DNA from 4 places in the Mesorhizobium sp. M0590 genome. Region 2 is predicted to be linked to each of the others. Evidence: predicted binding sites of a transcription regulator. Region 2 holds the regulator's gene; each other region holds the start of a gene.
What was found. The regulator PhoB, encoded in region 2, activates phosphate uptake and scavenging genes when phosphate is short. The targets are predictions, from matches to a motif close to TGTCATNNANCTGTCAT.
Positions count from the first base shown of each region.

Region 1: a site for PhoB is predicted at 1,779-1,795, ahead of ugpB (sn-glycerol-3-phosphate ABC transporter substrate-binding protein UgpB). Genes of this name have one in related genera too.
Region 3: a site for PhoB is predicted at 3,022-3,038, ahead of ppk2 (polyphosphate kinase 2). Genes of this name have one in related genera too.
Region 4: a site for PhoB is predicted at 1,960-1,976, ahead of NKI52_RS19595 (RNA degradosome polyphosphate kinase). Genes of this name have one in related genera too.

Region 1 is NZ_JAMYQN010000001.1:91,249-98,431, reverse strand. Features, by position in the region: gene NKI52_RS00475 (bifunctional diguanylate cyclase/phosphodiesterase) at 1-1,562, opposite strand, end outside; gene ugpB (sn-glycerol-3-phosphate ABC transporter substrate-binding protein UgpB) at 1,858-3,168, shown strand; gene ugpA (sn-glycerol-3-phosphate ABC transporter permease UgpA) at 3,250-4,134, shown strand; gene ugpE (sn-glycerol-3-phosphate ABC transporter permease UgpE) at 4,143-4,991, shown strand; gene ugpC (sn-glycerol-3-phosphate ABC transporter ATP-binding protein UgpC) at 4,999-6,066, shown strand; gene NKI52_RS00450 (ABC transporter ATP-binding protein) at 6,089-7,171, opposite strand; gene NKI52_RS00445 (ABC transporter permease) at 7,168-7,183, opposite strand, start outside.
Region 2 is NZ_JAMYQN010000001.1:219,574-226,756, reverse strand. Features, by position in the region: gene pstS (phosphate ABC transporter substrate-binding protein PstS) at 1-50, shown strand, start outside; gene pstC (phosphate ABC transporter permease subunit PstC) at 110-1,099, shown strand; gene pstA (phosphate ABC transporter permease PstA) at 1,103-1,954, shown strand; gene pstB (phosphate ABC transporter ATP-binding protein PstB) at 1,951-2,754, shown strand; gene phoU (phosphate signaling complex protein PhoU) at 2,787-3,494, shown strand; gene phoB (phosphate regulon transcriptional regulator PhoB) at 3,511-4,200, shown strand; gene NKI52_RS01100 (ROK family protein) at 4,210-5,454, opposite strand; gene xylF (D-xylose ABC transporter substrate-binding protein) at 5,741-6,781, shown strand; gene NKI52_RS01090 (sugar ABC transporter permease) at 6,924-7,183, shown strand, end outside.
Region 3 is NZ_JAMYQN010000020.1:49,502-56,684, forward strand. Features, by position in the region: gene hemB (porphobilinogen synthase) at 1-897, shown strand, start outside; gene NKI52_RS26460 (dihydrofolate reductase family protein) at 1,298-1,945, shown strand; gene ppk2 (polyphosphate kinase 2) at 1,995-2,915, opposite strand; gene NKI52_RS26470 (aldo/keto reductase) at 3,196-4,239, shown strand; gene NKI52_RS26475 (hypothetical protein) at 4,353-4,511, shown strand; gene NKI52_RS26480 (DUF982 domain-containing protein) at 4,563-4,820, opposite strand; gene NKI52_RS26485 (GntR family transcriptional regulator) at 4,917-5,579, opposite strand; gene NKI52_RS26490 (multidrug efflux MFS transporter) at 5,777-7,036, shown strand; gene NKI52_RS26495 (DUF423 domain-containing protein) at 7,090-7,183, shown strand, end outside.
Region 4 is NZ_JAMYQN010000011.1:148,613-155,795, forward strand. Features, by position in the region: gene NKI52_RS19595 (RNA degradosome polyphosphate kinase) at 1-1,887, opposite strand, end outside; gene NKI52_RS19600 (zinc-finger domain-containing protein) at 2,037-2,282, shown strand; gene NKI52_RS19605 (FAD-dependent monooxygenase) at 2,302-3,534, shown strand; gene NKI52_RS19610 (TIGR02117 family protein) at 3,753-4,424, opposite strand; gene NKI52_RS19615 (metal-sensing transcriptional repressor) at 4,530-4,793, shown strand; gene NKI52_RS19620 (cation diffusion facilitator family transporter) at 4,790-5,812, shown strand; gene NKI52_RS19625 (HoxN/HupN/NixA family nickel/cobalt transporter) at 5,843-6,556, shown strand; gene NKI52_RS19630 (amino acid ABC transporter ATP-binding protein) at 6,719-7,183, opposite strand, start outside.

The DNA of each region.
Region 1 (7,183 bases), 130 kb from region 2:
TCCCTGCCTTCGGTTTTGGCGCGATGGAGTGCCGTGTCGGCATGGCTGATCAGGCCGGCCTGGTCTTCGGCATCCAGCGGAAAGAAGGCGATGCCGATGCTGGCCGAGACGAGGCCGGAGCCGACCGAAACCCTGTTTTCCTCCCGGATCGCCGCCAGCAAGTCCTCGGCTATCCGGCCTGCGGCCAGGGGGTCGGGGAGGTTCGGAGCTATGATGGCAAATTCATCGCCGCCGAGACGCGCGAGCATCTGTCCGTGGCGCGGGATGCCGGAAATGCAGTGCGCCAGCTTCTGCAGCATAGCATCGCCGGCCCCGTGGCCATAGAGGTCGTTGACTTGCTTGAACCGGTCAAGGTCAAGCAGCAGGAGCGCCAGATGTCCATCCTTGCCGCCACGATCCATCGAGGCGAATTCTGCTTCCAGCCGGGAAGAAAAGCTCCGCCGATTGGCAAGCCCGGTAAGCGGATCGAAATGCGCGAGGCGGAGGATCTCTTGTTCTGCCTTCTTGCGCTCACGGATGTCGCGAACGGCAAGCACCGTATGAGGCCTGCCGCAGTAGGTGATTTTCCTGGCGATCAGCTCGACAGGAATTCTCGCCCCGTCGCTGCCCCTTAACTTCGCTTCCTGCGCCTGTTCGCCGAAGCCGGACATATCGGCTGCGCTCTGTCCGTCGAAAAGCTCGCCGAATTGCATCGTGTTCAGGGTGGCTGTCGCTGTTCCGGTCAGCTTCGCCATACTGTCATTGGCGCTGACAATGCGGGTGCCATCGCAAACGATCAGACCTTCCACCGCCGCATTGGCGAGATCGTGCATGCGATCGGCCTCGAGCTTCTGGCGGCGAAAGCGCAGGTCGATCCACAGCGCGGCACCCGATAGCACAAGGATTATCAGGCTGGCGACCGCTGCGGCAAAGGCCTGGGAAATGGGCTCGATGGAATGTTCGGATATTTCAATCGAGGAATCCGGAATGATCGACACCGCAGCCATCGCGATGAAATGCAAGCTGCAAATCGCCAGCGTTAAAAGCGCGGCGCCGCCGAAAGTCGCGAGCGCTGACGGACGGCGCAAGACGACAAGGAGCGCCAGTGCCGCGAGGGTCACGCCGGCCAGAAGCGATATCGCGACAAGGAGCAGGTTCCATACGACCCGGCCTTCGACCTCGAAAGCTGCCATGCCGATGTAGTGCATCGTCGCGATGGCGCCGCCCAGAATGGCGCCACCGGCGAGGAAATGGTCGATGCCGCGGCGCAAGGTGGCGACCCACATCCCAAGCGCGGTCATGATAACGGCGGCGGCAAGCGAAAAGGCGGATAATCCCGGATTGTATGCGTTCGGTATTCCCGGCGTAAACGCGGTCATGGCGATGAAATGCGTCGCCCATATGCCGAACCCGGTCGAGGCTGCGGCGATCATCAGCCAGACAAGCCGGTTTCGCTCGGTCGATCGGCCGACATGCTTAAGGAGATTAACCGCTGAGAAGCAAGAAATTCCACAGACGAGTGCGGCAAGCGCAACCAGTCTCGGATCGTGCTGACTTACAATACAATTATAGACCGTCAGCATCCTGGTTCACTCGGTCTGCCAAAACTAACAGGGGAGGTGTGACTGATTAGTTCTTGGAGATTTTAACGAATGGTTAACCCGCGGGCCATGAGGCGGGTCTTTTCGGGGGAAAACCGACGCCGCTGCGCCGAAAAGACGGTGATGTGATTTCTTGCGCCCGGTTCGGTAGCGAGTGCACTTTAGGAAGGAATGATGTTCATTGATCCGCAATAAAACCGTTGTCCGATTGTCATCAGCGCCACATATTGGCTTTGCGGAAGTGCCCCTTTCGCCAATGACAAACGGGAGATGAAACATGAAGTTCTTCGGCTTTGCGGCCGGTATCGCCGCCACCGTGACCCTGCTTTCCACCACCTCCGCCTTCGCCGTCACGCAGATCAGCTGGTGGCACGCCATGACCGGCGCCAACGCCGAGGTCGTCGCCAAGATCTCCAAGGATTTCAACGCCAGCCAGAGCGACTATGAGCTCGTTCCGGTGTTCAAGGGCACCTATCCGGAGACGCTGAATGCCGGCATCGCTGCCTTTCGTGCCGGGCAAGCGCCCGATATCCTCCAGGTGTTCGACGTCGGCACCGGCGTGATGATGGCGGCCGAGGGTGCGATAAAGCCGGTGGCCGATGTGATGACCGGCGCCGGGATGACTTTCGACAAGAGCCAGTATCTGCCCGGCATCGTCGGCTATTATTCGAAGCCGGACGGCACCATGCTATCGTTCCCCTACAACTCTTCCTCGCCGATCCTCTACTACAACAAGGACATCTTCCAGAAGGCAGGCCTCGACGTGAACAATCCGCCCAAGACGTGGAACGAGGTGTGGGAAGCTGCCAAGAAGATCAAGACGAGCGGCGCCGCCCCTTGCGGCTATACCTCGACCTGGCTGACCTGGATCCACCTGGAGAATTTCGCGGCGTGGAATGACGTGCCTTGGGCCACCCAGCAGAATGGCCTGGCCGGCGGTGATGTCGAACTCAAGATCAATGCGCCGATTTTCGTCAACCACTTCCAGGCGCTCGCTGACCTGGCCAAGGACGGCACATTCAAATATGGCGGGCGCACCTCCGAAGCCAAGCAGATATTCCTCGCCGGCGAATGCGGCATCTTCACCGAATCGTCGGGCGGCCTCGGCGATATCGTCAAGTCCGGCATGAACTATGGCATCGGCCAGCTTCCTTACGACAGTGACGCCAAGGGTGCCCCGCAGAACACGACGCCGGGCGGTGCCAGCCTGTGGGTGTTCGGCAACAAGTCGGACGAGGAATACAAGGGTGTCGCCGCCTTCTTTGCCTATCTGTCCAAGACCGATGTGCAGGAATATCTGCACCAGAAGTCGGGATACCTGCCTGTGACGCTCGCCGCGTATGAGGCGACGAAGAAATCAGGCTTCTATGACAAGAACCCCGGCCGCGAGACACCCATCCTGCAGATGATCGGCAAGTCGCCGACCGACAATTCGAAGGGCGTGCGCCTGCCGAATCTGCCGCAGGTGCGCGATATCCAGAACGAGGAGCTGGAGAAGATGCTGGCCGGCCAGCAAACCGCCCAGCAGGCACTCGACAATGCGGTTGCGCGCGGCAACGCGGCGATCAAGGAAGCGCTGGAGAACTGACGGGATTATCTCGGTTAGTCGGTTGGAATATCGCCCACGCGAGCCGGCGTGGGCGATACCTGGATAGCGAGGGAAATCAGCCTGTCTCCACGCGTCGTCTTTCCCAACAAGATCCTGCCCTACCTGCTGGTGGCGCCACAACTCGCCATCACCCTGGTTTTCTTCTACTGGCCGGCCGGTCAGGCGCTTTACCAGTCGATGCTCAGGCAAGACCCGTTCGGGCTGAAGAGCAGGTTCGTCTGGTTTGCCAATTTCCGGAAGGTGCTGGCCGATCCGGCCTACCTCAACTCGATCAAGGTCACCGTAGTGTTCTCTCTTGCGACCGCGATCGTTGCCATGGTTGTGGCCCTGCTGCTCGCGGTCATGGCCGAGAAGGCCGTGCGCGGCAAAGGCCTCTACCGCACACTGTTGATATGGCCTTACGCCGTGGCGCCGGCGATTGCCGGCATGCTTTGGCTTTTCCTGTTCAATCCCTCGATCGGCTCGTTGGCCTATTTGCTGAGAAGCCTCGGCATCGTATGGGACCCGCTGCTCAACGGCACCCACGCCATGATCCTGCTGGTGTCGGCTGCTGCCTGGAAGCAGATCAGCTACAACTTCCTGTTCTTCGTCGCCGGCCTGCAGGCGGTGCCGAAAACGCTGATCGAAGCGGCGGCCATGGACGGCGCCGGCGAAACCAAGCGCTTCTGGACCATCGTCTTCCCGCTGCTTGCGCCGACAACCTTTTTCCTGCTGGTCGTCAACACCGTCTATGCCCTGTTCGACACGTTCGGCATCGTTCATGCCGTCACCGGCGGCGGGCCGGGCAAGACGACCGAGACGCTGGTCTACAAGGTCTACAATGACGGCTTCGTCAATCTGATCCTGGGCGATTCGGCGGCGCAGTCGGTCATCCTGATGGCCATCGTCATTGCGCTCACAGCGATCCAGTTCCGCTATGTGGAACGCAAAGTCCATTACGGCTGAGGGCAGCGATGATCGGCCAGTCCCCGCTCCGCACCTTCATCGCCCATGCCGTGCTCATCCTCGGCATATTGATCGTGGCTTTTCCGATCTACTACACCTTCGTTGCCTCGACGCACACGCTGCAAACGATCCTCAGGCCGCCCCTGCCGCTCTTGCCCGGCGACCAGCTATGGAACAATTACAGCGAGGCGCTGTTCGGCGGCATCGGTCGTATCGGCGGGGTCAGCGTCGGCAGGCTGCTCCTCAACACCACGATCATGGCGCTCGGCGTTGCGGTGGGAAAGATCTTCATCTCGATCCTGTCGGCCTACGCGATTGTGTTCTTTCGCTTTCCGCTGCGCATGACCTTCTTCTGGCTGATCTTCATCACCTTGATGCTTCCAGTCGAGGTGCGCATCCTGCCGACCTACAAGGTGATGGTCGATCTCGGCATGATCGACACCTATGCCGGCCTGATCGTCCCGCTGATCGCCTCGGCCACCGCAACGCTGCTGTTTCGCCAGTTCTTCATGACCATACCGGGCGAATTGGTCGAGGCGGCGCGTGTCGACGGTGCCGGGCCATGGCGCTTCTTTTTCGATATTCTGGTGCCGCTGTCGCGGACAAACATCGCCGCGCTGTTCGTGATCCTCTTCATCTATGGCTGGACGCAGTATCTTTGGCCGCTGCTCGTCACCAACAGCAACGACATGAACACCATCGTCATCGCGCTGAGAAAGATGGTTTCCTTCGCCGATGCCGACACCCAATGGCACCTGGTGATGGTCACGGCAATGCTGGCCATCGTGCCGCCGATCCTGGTGGTCGTGCTGATGCAACGCTGGTTCGTGCGCGGTCTGGTCGAATCCGAAAAGTGAGAAGCCGATGGCGACCGTGGATCTGAAGGATGTCAGGAAAATCTATCCCAGCGGTGTCGAGGCCGTGAAGGGCGTTTCCATCGCCATTCCCGACAAGGAGCTTTGCGTGCTGGTCGGCCCCTCCGGCTGCGGCAAGTCTACGCTGCTGAGGATGATCGCCGGGCTGGAGACGATTTCTGCCGGTACTGTCGCCATCGACGGCAAGGTGGTCAACGCCATTGGCCCGACCGAGCGCGACATCGCCATGGTGTTCCAGAACTACGCGCTCTACCCACATATGAAGGTCTATGACAACATGGCCTATGGCCTGCGCAACCGCGGCACGCCGAATGACGAGATCGACAGCAGGGTACGCTCGACTGCCAAGGTGCTGGAGCTTTCGGCGCTGCTCGACCGGCGCCCGCGCGAGCTTTCCGGCGGTCAGCGCCAGCGCGTCGCCATGGGTCGCGCCATCGTACGCAACCCGAAGGTCTTCCTGTTCGACGAACCGCTGTCCAACCTCGATGCGAAATTGCGCGGGCAGATGCGCATCGAGATCAAGAATCTGCAGCGCTCGCTTGGCGTCACCTCGGTTTATGTCACGCACGACCAGCTTGAGGCGATGACGCTGGCCGACATCCTCGTCGTCATGAACGCCGGCCTGGTCGAGCAGACCGGCGCGCCGCTTGATGTGTACGAGAAACCGGCCTCGACCTTCGTCGCTTCGTTCATAGGCGCACCGCCGATGAATCTGCTGGCGCTCACAGGGGCCTCCCCAAGCTCGGTATTGGCGGACGGCACTGTGATTGGCTTGGCGCCTCGACAGGGCAAGGCAGTGACACTAGGCTTTCGTCCGGAGGACGCCGACATCACCTTCGCGGCAGAGGCGCCGGCCGGCGCGCTCGCGCTGCCGGCAACAGTGGAAGCGGTCGAACCGGTCGGTGCCGAAAGCTTTCTCCATTGCGTGGCAGCCGGCAGCCGCATCGTGGTGCGCGTCTCAGGCCGCGCTAGCGCCAAGCCAGGCGACCAATTGCGCGTCGTGGCTAGGTCCGAAAAGCTGCATTGGTTCGATCAGGCGGGCAAACGGGTCGATTGAAGTCGGCCTTGCGCAAAACCGTTCAGGCAAACACATGCGCCTTGCCCGACACGGTCAGCCGGACGATCTCGCCGATCGCCGGCGCGTCCATGCCCGGCTTGCGCAGGATCAACGGCGTATTGCCGATGGCGGCGGCGTCGGGCGGATCGGGGCTGTTCAACAGACGCACCGCGATGGTGCACATCGAGCCGGCGAACTCCGATTCCGTCACCTCGCCGAACAGCATGTCCGGCGTGCCGGACATGCCTTCACGCGATGTGCGTTTCAGCAACACCTGCTCCGGCCGCAGCATGATGCGAGCGACGTCGCGCCGCTCCGAGCTGTCGACAGCGATGCGGCCGAGCGGCGAGATTGCGAAGCCATCGGCGATCCTTGCCGGCAGGACGATGGCGTCGCCAAGGAACTCGGCGACCATCCTGTCCTTCGGCTTGAAATAGAGCTCGCGCGGCGTGCCGACCTGCGAGAATTTGCCGTCGCGCATCACCGCGACCTGGCTGGCGAATGACAGCGCCTCGGCCTGGTCGTGGGTGACCAGGATGGTGGTGATGCCGGCGGTTTCAAGGAGCTCGGCCACGGCCTTGCGCATCGAGGCGCGCAGGCCGGTGTCGAGCGCCGAGAACGGCTCGTCGAGCAGCATCAGCCGCGGCTTCATGGCCATGGCGCGGGCGAGCGCGACGCGCTGCTGCTGGCCACCGGAGAGTTCGTGCGGACGGCGCTTCAGGATACCTTTGTCCAGCCCGACGACATAGGCGAGCTCGGCGATGCGCTCACTGCGCTTTTCCTCGTGACGCCCCATGCCGAAGCCGATATTGGCGGCGATGCTCAGATGCGGGAATAGAGCGCCGTCCTGCGCCACCAGCCCGATGCCGCGGCGATGCGCCGGCACGGCCGTGTCGCCATCGGCCAGCACCTCGCCATCAAGCACGATGCGGCCCTGGTCCGGCGCCTCGAAGCCGGCGATCAGCCGCAGCAAGCTGGTCTTGCCGCAACCGGACGGCCCGACGACAGCCGTACGGCTGCCGCTGGCCACGCTGAGGTCGACGCCGGCAAGTGCTGCGACCGGCCCGTAGTGCTTGTGGATGCCGCTCAGCTCGAGAAAGCTCATCGCCCGGCCATC
Region 2 (7,183 bases):
CCAAGGAAGTCGTCGGCGACGACGGCAAGCCGCTCTACTCGGCTATGTAATCTCCTCCAGGGAGGGCGTCGATGGCGCCCTCCCTGTTGCCTTTAATCGCGAGGACCCAATGACCATCGCTTCCGATGCCATGCCATCATCTGCAGCAGCCCGGGCCAGGGAAGCTACGGTGCGGCGCTTCGCGCTCACAGATGCCATATTCCGCGGACTCACCCGCGCTTCCGCAATTCTTGTGCTGGTCATCCTCGGCGGTGTCGCGATCTCGCTGTTTGCCGGCTCGTGGCAGGCGCTGTCGTCCTTCGGTTTCTCCTTCCTGACGACTGAAAGCTGGAATCCGGTCACTGAAAAATTTGGCGCACTGGCGCCGATCTACGGCACCCTGGTCACGGCGGCCATCGCCATACTGATCGCGGTTCCGATCGGCATCGGCATTGCAGTCTTTCTCACCGAGCTCTGCCCGCGCCCGCTCAGGCGCCCGATCGGCATAGCGGTCGAGCTGTTGGCCGGCATTCCTTCGATCATCTACGGCATCTGGGGCCTGTTCGTGTTCGCGCCGTTCCTGCAGACGGCGATACAGCCCTTCATCATCAACGTCTTCCACGGCGTGCCGGGACTATCCAGCCTTTTCGCTGGCCCTCCTTACGGCATCGGCCTTCTGACCTCGGCGCTGATCCTTGCCATCATGGTGCTGCCCTTCATCACCTCGATCACCAAAGACGTCTTCGATACGGTGCCGGCGGTGCTGAAGGAATCGGCCTACGGCATCGGTTGCACGACCTGGGAAGTGACCCGGCGCGTGGTCATTCCCTATACCCGCATCGGCATCATGGGCGGCGTCATGCTTGGCCTCGGCCGGGCACTCGGCGAAACCATGGCAGTGACCTTCGTCATCGGCAACGCGCATCGCATCAGTGCCTCCCTGTTCGCACCGGGCACCACGATCTCGGCGACCATCGCCAATGAATTCACCGAGGCCGACGGCGACCTCTACACCTCCTCGCTGGTGGCGCTCGGCCTGATCCTCTTCGCCATCACCTTCCTGATCCTTGCCGCCGCCCGCTATATGCTGATGCGGATCGACGCCCGTACGGGAGCCTGACCGATGTCGACATCCTCATCGCTCCACAGCCGCCGCAAAGCCAGGAATTCGGTGATGATGGCGCTTTGCGTCGTCGCCGCCGGCATCGGGCTTGCCTGGCTGGCGCTCATTCTCGGCGCACTGGTCTATAAGGGCACAGCCGGGCTTTCGCTCGCGGTCTTCACCGAGATGACGCCACCACCGGGCGAGGCCGGCGGCCTGCTCAATGCCATCGCGGGCAGCCTGCTGATGACGATCATCGCCGTTGTCGTCGGCACGCCGATCGGCGTGCTGGCGGGAACCTACATGGCCGAGTATGGACGCTTTTCGCGCATCACCACCGTCGTCCGCTTCATCAACGACATCCTGTTGTCGGCGCCGTCGATCATCATCGGCTTGTTTGTCTATGAGCTGATGGTGCGGCCAATGGGACATTTCTCGGCCATTGCCGGCGCCGTTGCGCTTGCCATCCTGGTCATTCCGGTGGTCGTGCGCACCACTGAAGACATGCTCAACCTGGTGCCGAACGCGTTGCGTGAAGCCGGTGCCGCGATCGGCGCGCCACGCTGGGTGGTGATCCGTTCGGTCGCCTACCGCGCCGCATTGTCCGGCATCGTCACCGGCATATTGCTGGCGATAGCACGCATTTCCGGCGAGACGGCGCCGCTGCTCTTCACCGCGCTCAACAACCAGTTCTGGAGCAGCAATATCAACGCGCCGATGGCCAGCCTGCCGGTGACCATCTTCCAGTTCGCTCTCAGCCCTTACGAGGAATGGCAGCAACTGGCGTGGACCGGCGCACTCATAATCACCCTGACGGTTCTGGGCTTGAGCATCCTCGCCCGCAGCCTTACCGGACGCAGAGAGGACAGATGACACAGATGTTGTCCCCAGACATGACGATGGCCGAAACGGTCGCCGAGAAGACGAAGATCGAGGTCAAGAATCTCAACTTCTACTACGGCCAGAGCAAGGCGCTGAAGGACATCAGCCTGTCGCTGCCTGAGCGCAGTGTCACGGCCTTCATCGGCCCTTCGGGCTGCGGGAAATCGACGCTGCTGCGTGTGTTCAACCGCATCTATGAGCTCTACCCAAAACAGACGGCCGAGGGCCAGGTGCTGCTCGACGGCAAGAACATTCTCGACCGGTCGCAGGATCTCAACCTCCTCAGGACCAAGATCGGCATGGTGTTCCAGAAGCCGACGCCGTTCCCGATGTCGATCTACGAGAACATCGCCTTCGGCGTCAGGCTCTACGAGAACCTCGGCAAGTCCGAGATGGACGGCCGCGTCGAACAGGCGTTGAAGCGCGCCGCGCTGTGGAGCGAGGTCAAGGACAAGCTCAACGCCAGCGGCTTGAGCCTATCTGGCGGCCAGCAGCAGCGGCTCTGTATCGCCCGCACCGTGGCCGTGAAGCCGGAAGTCATTCTGCTCGACGAACCGGCTTCGGCCCTCGACCCGCTGTCGACTGCCAAGATCGAGGAACTGATCGACGAATTGCAAGCCGACTACACGATCGTCATCGTCACCCACAACATGCAGCAGGCGGCGCGCGTGTCGCGCCAGACCGCCTTCATGTATCTGGGTGAACTGGTCGAGTTCGACCGGACCGAGAAGATCTTCACGTCGCCCCGCGAGAAGCGCACGCAGGACTACATCACTGGCCGCTTCGGCTGAGCCGTTCCGATCATGCATATGAGGACAGGACCATGGGCGAACACACAGTCGCTTCTTTCGACGAGGATCTCGAGCAGATCAGCAAGCTGATCCGCGACATGGCCGACCTCGCCGGTTCGATGGTCGGCGGGGCCACCAAGGCCCTGTTGAATTCCGACAACGTGCTGGCGCAACGCGTCGTTTCCGACGACGCCATCATGGATGCGCGTCAACGCGAACTGGACGACCGCGCCATAACCCTGATCGCCAAACGCCAGCCGATGGCCCACGATCTTCGCCATGTGGTCGGAGCGATCCGCATGGCGGGCGACCTCGAACGCATCGGCGATCTTGCCAAGAATATCGCCAAGCGCGTGAGTGCGGTCGGCCTCAGCGCCACGCCGCGGGACCTGTCGCATTCCATCGACGCGATGGCGCAGCTGGTTCTCATCCAGGTGCAGGGTGTCATCGAGGAATATGCTGCAGGCGATGCGGCCGCGTTGGCCAAGCTGCGTGCCGCCGACGAGCGCATCGACGTCAAATACACGTCCGTGTTCCGCGAGCTCTTGACCTACATGATGGAAGATCCGCGCAACATCACCGCTTGCACGCACCTGCTGTTCTGCGCCAAGAATCTGGAGCGGATCGGCGACCATGTCACCAACATCGCCGAAAATGCGTATTATGTGCTGACCGGCGAGCAATTGCCGGTCAATCGTCCGAAGCAGGACGAAACGACAATGTCCGCACCGGTGACATGATGGGGGTGCCCAGCCGATGATCGCACCACGCATAATGGTGGTGGAGGACGAGGAGCCGTTGGGTGTGCTGCTCCGCTACAATCTCGAATCCGAAGGCTACCAGGTCGAGGTGGTGACACGCGGCGACGAAGCCGAGATCCGTTTGCAGGAGAATGTGCCCGACCTTTTGGTGCTCGACTGGATGATACCAGCGGTTTCCGGCATCGAGCTCTGTCGTCGGTTGCGGGTGCGCCCCGAAACCGAGCGGCTGCCGATCATCATGCTGACCGCGCGCGGCGAGGAGAGCGACCGGGTGCGCGGTCTTTCGACCGGCGCCGACGACTATCTGGTCAAACCGTTTTCGACACCGGAATTCATGGCCAGGGTCAAGGCGCTGCTGCGGCGCGCCAAGCCGGAAGTGCTGTCCAGCGTGCTGAAGGTAGGCGACATCGTGCTCGATCGCGAATCGCACAGGGTCTATCGCAAGAAGAGCGAAATCAGGCTCGGGCCGACCGAATTCCGGCTGCTCGAGTTCATGATGCGGCATCCGGGCCGTGTCTTCTCGCGCAGCCAGTTACTCGATAATGTCTGGGGCGAGACAATCTACATCGACGAACGCACCGTCGACGTGCATGTCGGGCGGCTGCGCAAAGCCGTCAACAACGGCCGGATGCCGGATGTCATCCGCACCATCCGCGGTGCCGGCTATGCGATCAGGGAAGATTGACCCGCCTGGTCAGGCTACGTTCTTTCTGACGCTGGGCCTCATTTGCGCGCCCGGCGCGAAAATCTCCTGGTCGACGAAGCTTAACGCCCGCATCGCGCAGCCTTCGCGGATCAGCGGCAATTCGTTCGGCTCTGTATCGAAGGAGATCGAGCCTGAATGCTGGCCGCCGGCGGTCTGGGCGATTGCCTTCCGCATGGCCGGCTCGATCAGATCGAAGGCGGCGGCACTGGCGCCGACCATCGCGACCGGTGCCGGATCGATCAGCGCGAACAGCGAGCCGAGACCGAAACCCAGCGCTTCGCCGGCCTTGCGGTAGGCCTCGCGTTCCGGCCCATCTTTCTCGCGCGCCCGGGCCGCCAGTGCTCGCATGTCGGCGTCGCTGACGTCGGCGATCGGTTCGCTTTCTTCGCTCATCTGCCTGGCGTTGCGCCAGATGGCGTAGTTGCCGGCATAGGCCTCGATGCAGCCGCGCCGCCCGCAACGGCAGAGCGCGCCGCCCGGACGATGGATCATGTGGCCAAATTCGCCACCCGAGGAATGCGTCCCGGTGAACAGTTCGCCCTTCAGCACCAGCCCCATGCCGATGCCATGCGAAAGCAGGATGGCGATGAAGTCGTCGCGATAGCGATCCGGATTGCGCCAGCGCAAAGCCACCGCCATCATGTTGCAGTCGTTCTCCACCGTTGCCGGGATGCCGAATTCGTCCTCCAGCATGTCGGCAAAGGCGATGTCGGTCTGCGGCGTGATCGGCGACCACAGCATGGCGCGTGCAGGGGAGTCGGTAATGCCCTGAATCGCCAGGGCGATGCGGGCGACACTGCGGACGTCAAGGTCTGGATCCTGCAGCCGGCGCCGGACGATGGCCATGCATTCACGGATCAGCTCGTCGCGCGGCATGGTCAGCGTGTCCAGCCGGCGCTGTTCCTCGGCGACCACCTGTCCCGTATAGTCGATAATGGCGGCCGACAGGAAATTCAGCGACAACACCACGGTCAGCACCGCCGCCGCTTCCGGGTTGAGGGCGAGGCCGACCTGCGGACGACCGCGTTTCAACGAAACGGGCTCACTTGCCTTGCTCTCGGCGAGGATGCCTTCCCGTATCAGGTCGGAAGAGATCGCCGATATGGTCGAATGACTAAGGCCGGTAGTAGCTGCGATCTCAGTACGCGATGGCTGGCCGGCCCGGCGCACCGCCGAGATCACCATCGCCCGGTTGCGCCGGCGCAAATCGTCATGGCGGATTCCGACCGACATTGTTTTGCTTTCCTCCCGGTTGCCGCGGCCGCTCATGAACCGGAAGCCGTCGGTAATGTCCGACAAATAGTGTCGGACGCAGGCAAATAGTGTCAGATGCAGGTGGCGCTGTCATCGTTTATTCCGACGCTCGAAAAAACTCGCAGAGTCATCAAAATCCATCAGAATCGATGTTGACAGCAGCCGGAGATCGGGCCAGTATTTTTTCGAGGCTCGAAAAAATTAGAGCTTCTAAGCTGGTCTTTGAGCCAATTGGTCACGCCGTACGCGGCGCAGGGAGGATATGATGAAGAAATTCACGACCGCCATTCTGGCGGGTGTCGCCATGACGCTGGCGCTGGCGTCGGTGGCGCAGGCTAAAGACAAGGTCATCGGCGTTTCCTGGTCGAACTTCCAGGAAGAGCGCTGGAAGACCGACGAGGCCGCAATGAAGGCGGCCATTGAGGCCGCAGGCGACAAGTATATTTCCGCCGACGCACAGTCCAACCCCGGCAAGCAGCTCACCGACGTCGAGAGCCTGATCTCGCAGGGCGCCAGCGCACTGATCATCCTGGCGCAGGACGCCTCGGCCATCGGGCCGGCCGTGCAGAAGGCACTGGACGAAGGCATCCCGGTCGTCGGCTATGACCGGCTGATCGAGAACAAGGACGTGTTCTATCTGACCTTCGACAACAAGGAAGTCGGCCGCATGCAGGCCCGCGAAGTCTTCAAGGTGAAGCCGGAAGGCAACTACGTCTTCATCAAGGGTTCGGGTTCCGATCCGAATGCCGATTTCCTGTTTGCCGGTTCGATGGAGGTGCTGAAGGAGGCCATTGACGGCGGCAAGATCAAGAATGTCGGCGAGGCCTATACGGACGGCTGGCTGCCGGCCAACGCTCAGAAGAACATGGAACAGTTCCTGACCGCCAACGACAACAAGGTCGATGCCGTGGTCGCCGCTAATGACGGCACTGCCGGCGGCGTCGTCGCCGCGCTGACGGCGCAAGGGCTGGCCGGATCGGTTCCGGTTTCGGGCCAGGACGGCGACCACGCCGCGCTGAACCGCATCGCGCTCGGCACACAGACCGTGTCGGTGTGGAAGGATGCGCGCGAGCTCGGCAAGAATGCCGCCGAGATCGCCTCGCAACTGGCCGACGGCAAGCAGATGACCGACATTGCCGGCGTGAAGGATTTCACCACGCCCGGCGGCAATACCGTCAAGTCGTTGTTCCTGACCCCGGTCGCCATCACCAAGGACAACCTCAACGTCGTCATCGACGCCGGCTGGATCAAGAAAGAAGAGGTCTGCGCCGGGGTGACGGCTGGCACTGTTGCAGTCTGCAACTGAGCCGACGTTTCCGAAAAGTCCGAACGCCGCGGCCGCTCGCCGCGGCGTTTTTCCAACAAGAGTTGTTTTTCCGCTTCCGGCGGATAACTTCTAGGCTGCTTCCGGCATCCGCGGCAGACGGCAACCCGGCGGGAGAAACATCATGACCGACACGACGTCCAACACGCCGGTCGACAGCACGACAGACCGGGCACGGGAATCCGAACTCGGCATTGTTGCCCGATTTCTCAAGGCAACCGAACTCGACACGCGCATGCTCGGCATGGTCGGCGCGCTGCTGGTCATCTGGGTCGGCCTGCATGTCATTTCTAGCGTACGGCTCGGCGTCAATCCGTTCGACTTCGACAGCCGGACCTTCCTGACGCCACGCAATCTCTGGAACCTGTCGGTGCAGACTTCGGC
Region 3 (7,183 bases), on a different contig from region 2:
GATCTGATCTGGCCGATCTTCGTCGTCGACGGCAGACAAGTGCGCGAACCGATTGCCGCCATGCCCGGCGTGTTCCGCCTGTCGCTCGACCTCGCCGTCAAGGAGGCTGAGCGAGCGGCCAAACTTGGCATTCCGGCGATCGCCACTTTCCCCAATGTCGAGCTCGGCCTGCGCGATCAGACCGGTTCGCATATCCTCGATCCGGAAAACATCATCAACCGTGCCACCCGCGCCATCAAGCACGCGGTGCCGGAGATCGGCATCATCACCGACGCCGCGCTTGACCCTTTCACCTCGCATGGCCATGACGGCATCTTGCGCGAGGGCATTATCGTCAATGATGAAACGGTGGAGCAGGTGACGGCGGCGGCAGTCATCCAGGCGGCGGCGGGGGCCGACATCATTGCCCCCTCGGACATGATGGACGGCCGGATCGGTGCCATCCGCGATGCGCTCGACGCCAATGGATTTCAGGATGTGGCGATCATGTCCTATGCGACCAAGTTCGCATCCGCCTTTTACGGCCCCTATCGTGAGGCGGTCGGCACCGCCGGCCTGCTCAAGGGCGACAAGAAGACCTATTACATCGACCACGCCAATTCCGACGAAGCGGTGCGCGAGGCCGAGCAGGATCTCGCCGAGGGCGCCGACATGCTGATGGTCAAGCCCGGCCTGCCCTATCTCGACATCATCCGGCGGCTCAAGGACGAGTTGCAGATGCCGACCTTCGCCTATCAGGTCTCGGGCGAATATTCGATGATCAAGGCCGCCGCCGCCAATGGCTGGATCGATGGCGAAAAGGCGATGCTGGAATCGCTGCTCGCCTTCAAGCGCGCCGGCTGCGACGGGATTCTCACCTACTTTGCGCCCGAAGTGGCGGCGATGCTCAAGGGGTGATGCGCCTTTGTAGCGTCTACATCGAGTAGTGTTCGTTCGTCCAAAGCGCGACATGGAACGCCGCAGGACATCGCTTCAAGTTTACGCTGCCCCTCGTTGCCCTGCCGGGCATTTCTCGCCGTAAAGTGGCAGGGAGAAAGACGCGTTCGTAAAAGATTTCACCAATCTCCAGCGTTGCAAAAATATCGACGTTGCGGCCAGCCCCTTCTCCCCGTCACTATACAGGGAGAAGCTGCCGGCAGGCGGATGACGGGCGGCGCCGACATTGAGATTAGTTATTCCAACATGATTTGGAAGCGATTGCCCCGCCGGCGATTCAAAATACCGCTTGCAAAATGCAATCAGTTAAGCTACCCCGATAACTGCTTGCATCTCACAATTGGTTATCGAGGAGGCTCTCATGTCCAAACTTCGCGTCAGCGCTTTCACCTTGTCGATCGACGGCTTCGGCGCCGGTCCCGACCAAGACCTGAAGAACCCGCTGGGTGTTGGCGGGGAAGCCCTGCACGAATGGATGTTCGGCACCCGCACCTTCCGCAAGATGGTCCTCGGCAAGGATGGCGGGACCACGGACACTGACGAGGCGTTCGCCGCGCGCAGCTTCAAAAATATCGGCGCGTGGATCCTGGGCCGCAACATGTTTGGGCCGATCCGCGGCGAATGGCCGGATGACAGCTGGAAAGGCTGGTGGGGTGACAACCCGCCCTACCATGTGCCGGTCTTCGTGCTCACGCACCATCCACGTGATCCCATTGTCATGGAGGGCGGCACGACCTTCTATTTCGTGACCGACGGCATCCACTCAGCGCTGGAGAAGGCGAAAGCAGTGGTTGACGGCAAGGATGTACGGCTGGGCGGTGGCGTTTCTACGATCCGGCAATATCTCAAGGAAAAGCTCATCGACGAAATGCATCTGGCGATCTCACCGGTCCTGCTAGGCGCCGGCGAGAGCCTTTTTGCCGGCATCGACATGCCCAAGCTCGGCTATCGCTGCAGCGAGCAGGTCGCGACGCCGAAGGCCACGCATGTCATCATCGAGCGCACCTAGCTTGTTGCAGGGCGCCGCCATGGAGGCGCCGCCTTCCTCGCCGCTTTAGTCAGTACTTCTCCGGCACATACAGTTCGCGCGGCAGTACCTGGCGCTCGTATTCGGGATTGAAGACGCGCTCCGGCAGTGTGATCTCTTCGTGCGGCACCTCCTCATAGGGCATCTGCTTGAGCAGATGGTCGATGCAGTTCAGCCGTGCCCGCTTCTTGTCGTTGCCCTCGACGATGAACCACGGGGCTTCCGGAATATTGGTGCGGGCGAACGTTTCTTCCTTGGCCTTGGTGTACTGCTCCCAGCGCACGCGCGACTGGAGATCCATCGGCGACAGTTTCCATTGCTTCATCGGGTCATGGATGCGCATCAAAAAGCGCATCTGCTGCTCCTCGTCGGTGATCGAAAACCAGTATTTGACAAGCGTAATGCCTGAGCGGACCAGCATGCGTTCGAATTCCGGAACGTCGCGGAAGAACTCCTCGACCTGATCCGGCTGGGCAAAGCCCATTACCCGCTCGACGCCGGAGCGGTTGTACCAGGATCGGTCGAACAGCACGATCTCGCCGCCGGCCGGCAGATGCGGAACGTAGCGCTGGAAATACCATTGCGACTTCTCGCGCTCGGTCGGCGCCGGAAGTGCTGCGACGCGGCAGATGCGCGGATTAAGCCTCTGGGTGATGCGCTTGATAACACCACCCTTGCCCGCCGAGTCGCGGCCCTCGAAGACCACGACGAGCTTCTTCTTGTGATAGGCGACCCAGGATTGTAGCTTGATCAATTCGGATTGCAGCGTGATGAGATTGCGAAAATACTGCAGGCGGTCGATCGATGGCGGATGCGCATTCTTGTAGATCTTGGCGATCTCCATCGACAGCGCCGGCTCCGAGATTTCCAGCTCATAATCTTCGTCGAGCGTGTCGGCGAGTTCCGCTTCCAGCCAGTCCCTGGCCGGGGAATTCTGTTTTATCTCGGTCATTTGCGCTGCTCCGCTTACAGGCCTTGTCGGCCGCTGTCAGGCGCTCTGCCGCCCGGCCCGGCGGCCGGAAATCGAAGCGCTGGACCGATGTTAGTATAGGTCGGCAATGACGGTTTTATTGCAGCCACTACTGCGCTGGCTGTGCGTTCAATCCGCAAGATGTGATCGAGCTTGCCCTGCGGGGCGGGCGACAAGCGGAACGAATTATCCTACAAATGCCCGGTTCACTGAGGGGCTGTCGTTTGCAACGCCCTTTCCCGATAAATCGTGAGGATACGACATGGAATACCGCACTCTCGGCCGTTCCGGGCTGAAGGTTTCGACCCTGACCATGGGCACCATGACATTCGGCGGCGGCGGCGCGTTTTCGGCGGTTGGCAAGACCGACCTCGACGAGGCGCGTCGGATGATCGACCTTTGCATCGATGCCGGCGTCAATGTCATCGACACCGCCAACGTCTATTCGAACGGGGTGTCGGAAGAGATCATCGGCGAGGCGCTCGGCGGCAAGCGCAAGGGCGACGTGTTGATCGCCTCCAAGGCGCGCATGCGGATCGGCAAAGGCCCCAATGATGAAGGCCTGTCGCGCTACCATCTGATCCGCGAATGCGAGAGGAGCCTGAAGCGCCTCAGGACCGATGTCATCGACATCTATTTCCTGCACGAGTGGGATGGCCTGACACCGCTTGAGGAAACCATCGCCGCGCTCGACACGCTGGTCGCGCAGGGTAAGGTCCGTTATGTCGGCTGCTCCAATTATTCCGGCTGGCAAGTTATGAAGGGGCTGGGGATCAGCGACCGTCATCACCAGCCACGCTTCGTCACCCAGCAGATCCATTACACGCTGGAAGCGCGCGAGGCCGAGTACGAATTGTTGCCGATCTCGGTCGACCAAGGGCTCGGCGTGCTGGTCTGGAGCCCGCTTGCCGGCGGGTTGCTGTCCGGCAAATACCACCGTGACCAGCCGACCGCCCGCCAGCTCAGCGGCTGGTCGGAACCGCCGATCCGCGACGAGGACCGGCTGTGGCGGATCGTCGACGTGCTGATCGATATCGGCAAGAACCACGGTGTGTCGGCAGCGCAAGTGGCGCTTGCCTGGCTACTCGGCCGGCCCGCTGTCAGTTCGCTGGTGATCGGCGGACGAACCGAAGCGCATTTCAAAGACAATATCGCCGCTGCAAGCCTTGTGCTTGCCGATGAGGAGCGCACACGGCTCGACGTGGTCAGCAGGCCGCCCGTGCTCTATCCCTACTGGCACCAGCAATTCACGGCAAAGGACCGGTTCGGGCCGGCCGATCTCGTCCTCGACCGCGACGGCGCCTGAAAAGCCGGGCTCTCCGGACTGCGCCGAGATATGGAGCCCGATCGTGCCTTGCGGTGTTGTGTTTGCGGTCCAATGCTCCTAGGCAAAGGCCAAGCACAATGAAAGGAAACGATATGGCACGAGCACCGAACTACGGTCAGGAACGCAAGGAACGCGACCGGCAGAAGGCTGCCAAGAAGGCGGAAAAGCAGGCTGCCAAGGTCGCAGCCAAGGAGCGATCGAAGCCCGAGGGCGAGAGCGAGTCCCAAACCAAAACCGAAACGACCGAGTGATGACGCCCGGCCTGTCAGGCGGTCCGGGCCTCGGTCAAATCCCGCTATGCCTCAGGCGGGCGCCTTGTCGCTGACGAAGACGTTCACTTCACGCGCGGCGGCAATAAAGGCCCGTCTTGCGTTCATGGCCGGCTTGTCGCCGGCCAGCGCATCATGACAGGCTTGCAACGCTTCGCGGTGCTTGGGGCTGCGCTTGCCGGGCCAATTGTTGAGGAGGTAGTCGGAAGCCTCGCGGGCCGTACGCAAGAGCTGATTGCTTCCCGCCGCGCCCTTGACGGTCACGGGTGTGTCAAATCGGTTGTTTTCCATCGCTGCTCTTACGCCATCGGCATTTGCGAAGCGAGACCGAAAGTAGCATTCTTCGCTCATCTGCTCTTTTCGTGATCAATGGCAGCCGATCCTCACTCAAGCGACGACGGCAAATCCCCGGGCGCGCAGGCCGCGCCGGTCGTTGCGCAGCGAGGTCACCAGCCGGTCGCGGCTGCCGATGATATGGGCCGAAAGCAGGCGGGCGGCGCTATCGGCATCGCCGGCCCGCACCGCCGACAGAATGGCATGGTGTTCGGCCCAGGCACGGCCGAGCGCTGCCTCGTCGCGAACCTCGAGCCAGCGGGCGCGCGACAGGCGTGTCATCACGTCGCGAACCGCTCTGAACAGGAACTCGTTGCCGGATAGACGCGCCAACTCGATATGAAAATCCCTGCCGACGCGATGCCATTCCTCGCGCGGCGTCTTGTCGTCGCAAGAATCGAGCATCGCCTCGATGATTTCGACGGCACTTCTGTCCTGCAAGGTGCAAGTTAGTCTGAGTGCCGCGACCTCGACCGCCTCGCGATAGACGGCGATCTGCTCGAGTTCAGCAAGATTGATGGGCGAGACCGTCCAGCCGCGGCCGTCGCGGCAGATCAGGCCTTCAGTCTCGAGCCGCAGCAATGCCGCCCTGACCGGCGTGCGCGATGCACCGAAGCGGCTTTCGACCCAGCGCTCCGTCAGCCGCTCGCCGGGACCGATCTCGAGCCCGAGGATCATCTCGCGAAGCTGCTTTTCGACGTTCTGCATCTGCGACATTGGCGTTCCGTTCAGGTCATTTGTTCCGGCAATCGGGTCACTGGCCGGCGTTGGCCGATCACGCCGGCCTTTGTCGATCATGTTTGAGAGGCCCGCATTGACAGCGACGGGGCTTGCGTTCATGACAGATACCAGTTTGGTATCCCAAATTGGTATCCGTAGCAAGTTTCATGCAAGCTGGCCGGACAGGACATGACATGCCGCAAGACGCCGCCCTCGCCATGCAAGGCACGCACAACGTCCACTGGCGCCGCAATCTCGCCGTGTGTTTTGCCGGCTCGTTCAGCACGCTTGTAGCGATGACGCTGCTGTTGCCCTTCCTGCCGCTTTACGTCGAGCAGCTGGGCGCCGAGGGCCATGCGGCGATCGTGCAGTGGTCGGGCATCGCCTACGGCGCCACCTTCCTTGCTGCCGCGCTGGTCGCGCCCCTGTGGGGGCGGCTAGGCGACCGCTACGGCCGCAAACTGATGCTGGTGCGAGCCAGTTTCGGCATGGCGCTGTGTATGTCGCTGACCGGCATGGTGCAGACCGTCTGGCAATTGGTGCTCTTGCGCCTGCTGATCGGCTTTGCCGGCGGCTATTCTTCGGGCTCGACCATCCTGGTTGCCATGCAGACGCCGAAGGATCGCTCCGGCTGGGCGCTGGGCGTGCTGTCGGCCGGAATCACGGCCGGTGCCCTGGTCGGTCCGCTGCTTGGCGGCGCGCTGCCGCCGCTGATTGGCATCCGCGCCACATTCCTGCTCGCCGGCGGCGTCATTTTCCTGGCTTTTCTGGCAACCACCTTGCTGATCAAGGAGGCCCCTCGCCCGGTTGCCGCCAAGGCCGCGTCAGAAGAAAAAGTGAAAGACGGCTGGTCGCAGATTCCCGACAAGCGCCCCGTCGTCGCCATGCTGGCGACCGGCATGCTGTTGAGTTTCGCCACCATGTCGATCGAGCCGATCATCACCGTCTATGTCCAGCAGCTCATCGAAGATCAGAGCCAGGTCACGCTGGTCTCCGGCATCGTCATGTCCGCGGCAGCGCTAGGCGCCATCCTGTCGGCGTCGCGGCTCGGCAAGCTCGCCGACCGTATCGGCCACTGGAACGTCATCGTTGCCGCACTCGCCGTCTCGGCGCTGCTGCTGATCCCGCAGGCCTTCGTTACCCAGGGCTGGCAGCTCGTCGGCCTGCGTTTCCTGATGGGCCTGGCGCTTGGCGGTCTTTTGCCCTGCATCACCAGCGTCATCCGCCACAATGTGCCCGACGGGGTCGGCGGCAACGTGCTGGGCTTGTCGATCTCGGCGCAATATGTCGGGCAGGTCGCCGGACCGTTGCTCGGCGGCTTCGCCGGCGGCCATTTCGGTATGCGCTCGGTGTTTCTCGGCACATCCATTCTGATGGCGGGCGGAGCGGCCTATAACTGGCTGGTCCAGTCGCGCCGCGAACGCGACATGCTGGCGGAAGCCGGCAAATCCTGACACGGTTCGCGGCACTATCTCAGGCGGTCGCCAGGAATCACGGAGGCGTGGAAATGAGCACGGATGAACACGCGGCAGGCGGCCGCATTCTGGTTCTTGCCGGCGGCCTATGCGGCGCAACCGGCGTGGCGCTTTCGGCGGCGGCGG
Region 4 (7,183 bases), on a different contig from region 2:
CGAGGAGATGTAGACGATCGCCCCGTCCGATGGCAGGCCGTGGCCGTTGCCGAAGCAATAGATGCGGCTGTGCTCAAGGAAACGGCCGACGATCGACTTCACCCTAATGTTCTCCGATAGGCCGGGCACCTGCGGTCTCAGGCAGCAGATGCCGCGCACGACGAGATCGATCTCGACGCCGGCGCGGCTGGCATCGTAGAGCGCGTCAATGACGATCGGGTCGACCAAGGCGTTCATCTTCATCCAGATGCGGGCCGGCCTGCCCTCCAGCGCGTGGCTGATCTCATCGGAAATGTGCTTGAGGATGCGGTCGCGCAGCGTGAACGGCGATATGGCCAGCCGCATCTGCTCGGCCGGCTCGGCATAGCCGGTGATGAAGTTGAACAGCTGGGCGACATCGCGCGCGATCGTCGGGGCGGTGGTGAAGAAGGACAGGTCGGTGTAGATGCGCGCGGTGACCGGGTGGTAGTTGCCGGTGCCGAGATGCACGTAATTGCGCAGCCTGCCATCCTCGCGGCGCACGACCAGCGACATTTTCGAATGGGTCTTCAGTTCGAGGAAGCCGAAGACGACCTGGACGCCGGCTCGCTCGAGGTCGCGGGCCCAGCGGATGTTGGCTTCTTCGTCGAAACGCGCCTTGAGCTCGACCAGCGCGGTCACCGACTTGCCGGCCTCGGCGGCGTCGACCAAAGCGCGTACGATCGGGCTGTCGTTGGAGGTGCGATAGAGCGTCTGCTTGATCGCTACCACTTCCGGATCGGCCATCGCCTGACGCAGGAACTGCACCACCACGTCGAAGGATTCGTAGGGGTGGTGGACGATGATGTCCTTCTCGCGGATCGCGGCAAAACAATCGCCGCCATGCTCGCGGATGCGCTCGGGAAAACGCGGGTTATAGGGCGTGAACTTCAGATCGTCGCGGGCGACGGCGACGATCTCCGAAATCTGGCTGAGCGCCAGCGGACCGGTGAGCACGCTGATGCGGCTTGCCGAGACACCAAGCTCGCCGGCGACGAAGTCGCGCAACTCGGGCGGCATCAGCATGTCGAATTCGATACGGATGACCGAACCGCGGCGGCGGCGCTTCAGCGCCGTCTCGAACAGTCGCACCAGATCCTCTGATTCTTCCTCGACCTCGATATCGCTATCGCGGATGATGCGGAACGTGCCGGAGCCCTTGACCTCATAGCCTGGGAACAGCTTGCCGATATAAAGACCGACCGCCTCCTCGAGCGGGATGAAGCGGACATGGCGCTTGCGATCCGGCAAACGGATGAAGCGCCTCAGCGCCACCGGCAGGCGCAGAAGCGCGCTCATTTCCTCGCCGTTCTTGCGATGGCGCAATTGCAGCGCCATCGAGAAACCGAGATTGGGAATGAACGGGAACGGATGCGCCGGATCGATCGACAACGGTGTCAGCACCGGAAATACCTGCTCCTGGAAATGGTCCTCCAGCCAGGCCTTCTCGTCCTTGCTCAGCGCCTCGCGAGTGATGCTTTCAATGCCTTCCTTGTCGAGGAGCAGCATCAGCGCCGAAAGGCTTTTCTGCTGGTCCTCCTGCAGGCGCTCGACCTCGCGCAGCAATTGTTCGAGCTGCTGCTCGGGCGTGCGCCCGTCCGGGCTCTTCAGCACGATGCCCTCGCGCACCTGGCCGGCAAGACCCGCAACGCGGACCATGAAGAACTCGTCGAGGTTGGCGGCCGATATCGACAGGAAGCGAACACGCTCGAGCAGCGGATGATTGGCGTTCAGCGACTCTTCGAGCACGCGCCGGTTGAATTGCAGCCAGGAAAACTCGCGGTTGACGAAGCGGTCGGGATTGCCGCCTTCGCGGCTCGCCGCCTCGACGGTGATGAATTCGTTCTGCACCGGCTTCAGTTCGTTCATGGTTTCCGCTCTTCCCACACCGTTCGACGACCATAGCCTTAACCGGCTTAACTTATCCTCTGACAGGCTTTTGCGACAGTTTCATTTCATCGATCTTGCAAAGAGACGGGTTATGATCCAGATGCAATCGACAAGATCAGGAGACGACGATGGCAGGCGGTTCCATTCCCCATTTCCAGAACGATGCGGGCTATCCGGCAATCGACATCGGCGTCAAGGAATTCATGTGCACCGGCGCCAATCCGCCTTTCGACCACCCCCATGTATTTCTCGATATGGGCGACGACAATGAAAAGGTCTGCCCCTATTGCTCGACGCTCTATCGCTATTCGCCGAAGCTGAAGGCGTTGGAAACGCAGCCGCCGGGCTGCCTCTATCTCGACCAGGCCGCCTGATTCTTCCGCGACAAGCCTGATGCAGGAAACGCAGTCCCGGCAGGTGGTCATCGCCGGGGCGGGCGTCGCCGGGCTGACCGCGGCACTGGCCTTCGCCGAGCGCGGCTATCGGATAAAACTGTTCGAACAGGCGCAGCACCTCGAGGCTGCCGGCGCCGGTATCCAGCTTTCGCCCAACGCGACGCGCATCCTACGGCAGCTCGGCGTACTCGATCGGCTGTTGCCGACGGCGGTGCGGCCGGAGGCGGTCGTGCTCAAGGATGCCGCCACGCTGCGCAAGCTGGCGCGCGTACCGCTTGGCCAGGCGGCCGAAACGCGCTGGGGAGCGCCCTATCTCGTTGCCCACCGCGCGGATCTGCAGTCAGCGCTGATGCAGCGAGTTTCGGAGCAGCCCGGTATCGATCTGATCGCCGGCGCGCGGGTGACCGACATCGCAGCCGGATCGAAAGGTGTTACCGTCACTGCATCGGCTGATGGCGACACGGTCGAGGCTGGCTGTCTGCTGATCGGCGCCGATGGCGTCTGGTCGTCGGTGCGAGAAACGCTTGCCCGCAACGCAGCCGATTTCCGGAGAAGCCGGTTTTCGGGCGAGCTTGCCTGGCGCGCCACGGTGGCCGCCGACAGCCCCGCCGGACAAGCCTTCAGGGTGATCGGTGCGCCCGATTGCGTTACCGCATTCCTCTATCCAGGCTTCCATATGGTCGCCTATCCGGTCAGCCGTGGCACTGCCTTCAACCTCGCGGCCTTCACCAAGGGCGAGCGCATCGCCGAGGGCTGGTCAGGGCATGCCGACCCCGCCATCCTCGCCAGCGCCATGCGTGGCGCCGCGCCGGCGCTGGTCCGCTTGGCGAACGAGGCCGCGCCGTGGACGGCATGGCCGATCCACATTGTCGAGCAGCGGCGGTGGACGACGCCGGAAGGCATCGCGCTGACCGGCGATGCGGCGCACGCGATGACGCCGTTTGCAGCACAGGGCGCGGCGATGGCGATCGAAGACGCGGTAACCCTTGCCGGTTTCGTTGCCACCTCGCCTGCCGATCTCAGCAGCGCGCTTGTCGCCTGGGAACAGGCGCGGCGGCCGCGCGTCGCCCAGGTCGCCCGCCGCGGCGCCGTCAATCGCCTCGCCTGGCATGCGGCCGGGCCGGTGGCGATGGCCCGCAACCTGTTCCTGGCGATGCGCTCGCCCGAAAAACTCGCCGCCGATCTCGACTGGCTCTATGGCTGGCGGGCGTTGGACGATGGCGCGCGATGATACGCACGACAGGCTGGCGGGACAGCGCCTCTCTCTGTCCTGCCGGACATCTCCCCCACTTGGGGGGAGATTGGCCATCACATTGGCTTTCGCCAATCTTCAAGGTTGCATGACCTAGCAAGGCGTCGAAGCCGCTAATCTCCCCCCTCGTGGGGGAGATGTCCGGCAGGACAGAGGGGGGCGCGAAGGATCGCGGCGTTGATCAGCCGGAACCCTCTTCAATTGTAAAGCCGCATCGACAGGCCGAGCGAGGCCGGCAGCGGATTCCACCAGCCGGTGCGCAACCCGGCCGTGCGCAGTGCCGCCGCCGTCCAGGTGTTGCAGCCGACCAGCGCGTTGAAATGGCCATTGGCTTCGAAGAACCGACCGAAGCGGGAATAGGCCGCACTCTCGATCGGGATGGCCCCGTTCGGCCCCTGCCGGAAGCTTGCCGCAATGTAATCTAGCAGCGCCGTAAACCGCTCCTCGCCGATGTCGAAGCTAGCGACGTCGCGATGCGGCTCGGCGATGTCGACGGAAATGTCGACATGCATTGCCGAGGCATCGACCGTCAGCGCCTTCATCACCGGCACCGCCTTCAGCTCCGACCAGGTCGGCGTCTCCAGATAGAAGGCGCGGCCGCCCCAGCCGAAGACGATGTAGCGGACCTCCGCCATGTCTGCTGGAATGCCGGCATCGACCAGGAAATGGAAGCGCCGGCGCACATCGTCGTCGACCGGGATGGCGATGTCGGTGTGGATCGGATTTTGCAGCATCAGGATACGGTGGCTTGTGCCGATCGGATCGGCAACGGCCGCCGGCCAGAGCGGGCGCGGCAGCAGCGTGCCCAGCGCCACCGCAAGGACTGCTGCAACGACCAGCAGGCCAAGAAAACGGGCAAGCTTCTTCATGGGGAAGGCATAGACCAAGCAATGTTCAAGGTGAAGCCTCTCCGGAAATTGAACAGCTGACTTAGAGCTTGACGCGTATCCTCCCCGGGAGGATATGCTGAAGGCATGTCAGATCATCTCCACGCTTCGCATCCTTCCATCGTAAAGCGCCTGAAGCGCGCGCAAGGCCACCTTGCGGCGGTGCTGGCGATGATCGAGGCGCATCGCCCTTGCGTTGACCTGGCGCAGCAGCTTCATGCCGTCGAAAGGGCCATCAGCAGCGCCAAGCGCGAGCTGATCAACGATCACATCGAGCATTGCCTGACGGACAGCGTGGAAACCGGCGGCAACTCGCTGGCGGAACTTAAGCAGCTGGCGAAATATCTATGAATGCCATCGTAGTCCCCATTCTGGAATGGCTCGGGTTCGGCTCGCACGCCGCACATCATCACGGCGGTCACGGTCCGCACGGTCACAGCCATGGCGTCATCGACGCGACAATTGCCACCACCGACCGGGGCATCTGGGCAATCAAATGGTCGTTCGTGATCCTGGCCATCACCGCGGCATTGCAGATGGTCGTGGTTGCGTTGTCGGGGAGCGTGGCATTGCTGGCCGATACGATCCATAACATCGGCGATGCGACCACGGCGATCCCGCTATGGATTGCGTTCGTGCTGGCGCGGCGCAAGCCGTCGCGGATCTTCACGTATGGCTTGGGCCGGGTCGAGGATCTGGCCGGCATCATCATCGTGCTCATCATTCTGTTCAGCGCTGTGGTCGCTGCCTACCAAGCCATCGACAGGCTGATCAATCCACAAGTGGTGACACACCTCGGCTGGCTGACTGCGGCGGGCATTGTCGGCTTCCTCGGCAACGAGGCGGTTGCCGTGTTCCGTATCCGCGTCGGTCGCGAAATCAACAGCGCGGCACTGATTGCCGACGGCTACCATGCCCGCACAGATGGACTTACCAGCCTTGCCGTGGTCATCGGAGCCATCGGCGTCTGGTTCGGCTTTTCCTTGGCCGATCCGATCGTCGGTCTGCTGATCACGATTGCGATCTTCGGTATCGTCTGGCAATCGGCCCGCTCGGTGCTGACCCGCATGCTGGATGGAATCGAACCCGGTGTGATGGACGACATCCGACATGCCGCCGAGCATGTTCCGGGCGCGCGCATTGTCGATGCCAAGGCGCGCTGGATCGGTCATAGATTGCACGCCGACATCGCAATTGCCGCGGACGAAACCCTGCCGCTGTCGGCGGCGAACAAGATCGCCGCAGCGCTGAAGGACGAACTATCCCAGCATATGCCGGCCCTGGCTGAGGCGAATGTGCGGTTTTCAACGGAACGTGGAGAGAACGACCATCCTCACGAGCACACGCATGACCACGGCCACATGCACTGACGCTCGCCGATTTTCTGCTAGTCTCGTCCGATGTTCCAGACGCTCGTCGAATTTCAGCGCACGATCTATCTGACGCTCGGCGAACAGATCAAGCTGCTTGCGGCCGGAGGCAATTGGCTGGCGTTCATGGCCTTCCTGCCGATGGGCGTCGTGTTCGGGGCTGCCCATGCGCTGACGCCGGGGCACAGCAAGGCCGTCCTGGCGACGTATCTTGCCGGTTCGGATGCGAAGGTCTCGCGTGGTCTGCTCGTATCTATCACGCTATCGTTCACGCATGTGACGATTGCCGTTCTGATTGCGGCTCTCTCGCTGCCATTGGTCTCAATAGCATTGGGCAGCGTCGGCCGCGCTCCGCTTCTGGAGCACATCAGTCGCGGGCTGCTCGGCCTCATCGGCGTCTGGATGCTCTGGCGCGCTTTGAGCCACAGCCATCACCACAGGCACGAGGGCGAGGCTGTCGGCGTCATGGCAGGCCTGATCCCTTGTCCGCTTACGCTTTTCGCGATGACTTTCGCGATGTCCAGGGATGTTCCGGCAGCGGGCGTCCTGTTTGCCATCACCATGATGGTCGGCGTGGCGCTGACGCTGTCCTGCGTCGCCGTGTTGTCGATCGTGTTTCGCGAACGGCTTGTACAGTTTTTCGCGCGCCAGCCACGGCTGTTCGAAACCATCTCCCGGGCCATCGAGGGCGCCGCCGGTCTCGCCCTTGCCGGCGTCGCTGTCTGGCAGATCACCTCAGCTTGAGAGAAAATTTGGCCCCAGCCACTGCATGGCGTCCGGGCCGGTGCACCGGCTGGAACGAGCCTAGGCGACGCCGGGCGCACGGTCAGCGCTCGTCGAATACGCGCGAAGCCAGCAAGACAGAGAGCCCGGTCCGCCGGTCTTGTCCCGAACCGGCGTACAGGATCAGTGCAGGATCTGCGACAGGAACAGCTTCGTGCGCTCATGGCGCGGGTGGTCGAAGAACTCGGCCGGCGTGTTCTGCTCGACGATCTGGCCTTGGTCCATGAAGATCACCCGGTTGGCGACTTTGCGCGCAAAGCCCATTTCGTGGGTGACGCAGAGCATGGTCATGCCTTCCTCGGCCAGCCCGACCATCGTCTCCAGCACTTCCTTGATCATTTCCGGATCGAGAGCCGAGGTCGGCTCATCGAACAGCATGATGCGCGGGTTCATACACAGCGAGCGGGCGATCGCCACGCGCTGTTGCTGGCCGCCGGAAAGCTGGCCGGGATATTTGTTGGCCTGTTCCGGGATCTTGACGCGCTTGAGGAAATGCATGGCGATTTCCTCGGCCTGTTTCCGCGGCATCTTGCGCACCCAGATCGGCGCCAGCGTGCAATTCTCCAGGATGGTCAGATGCGGGAACAG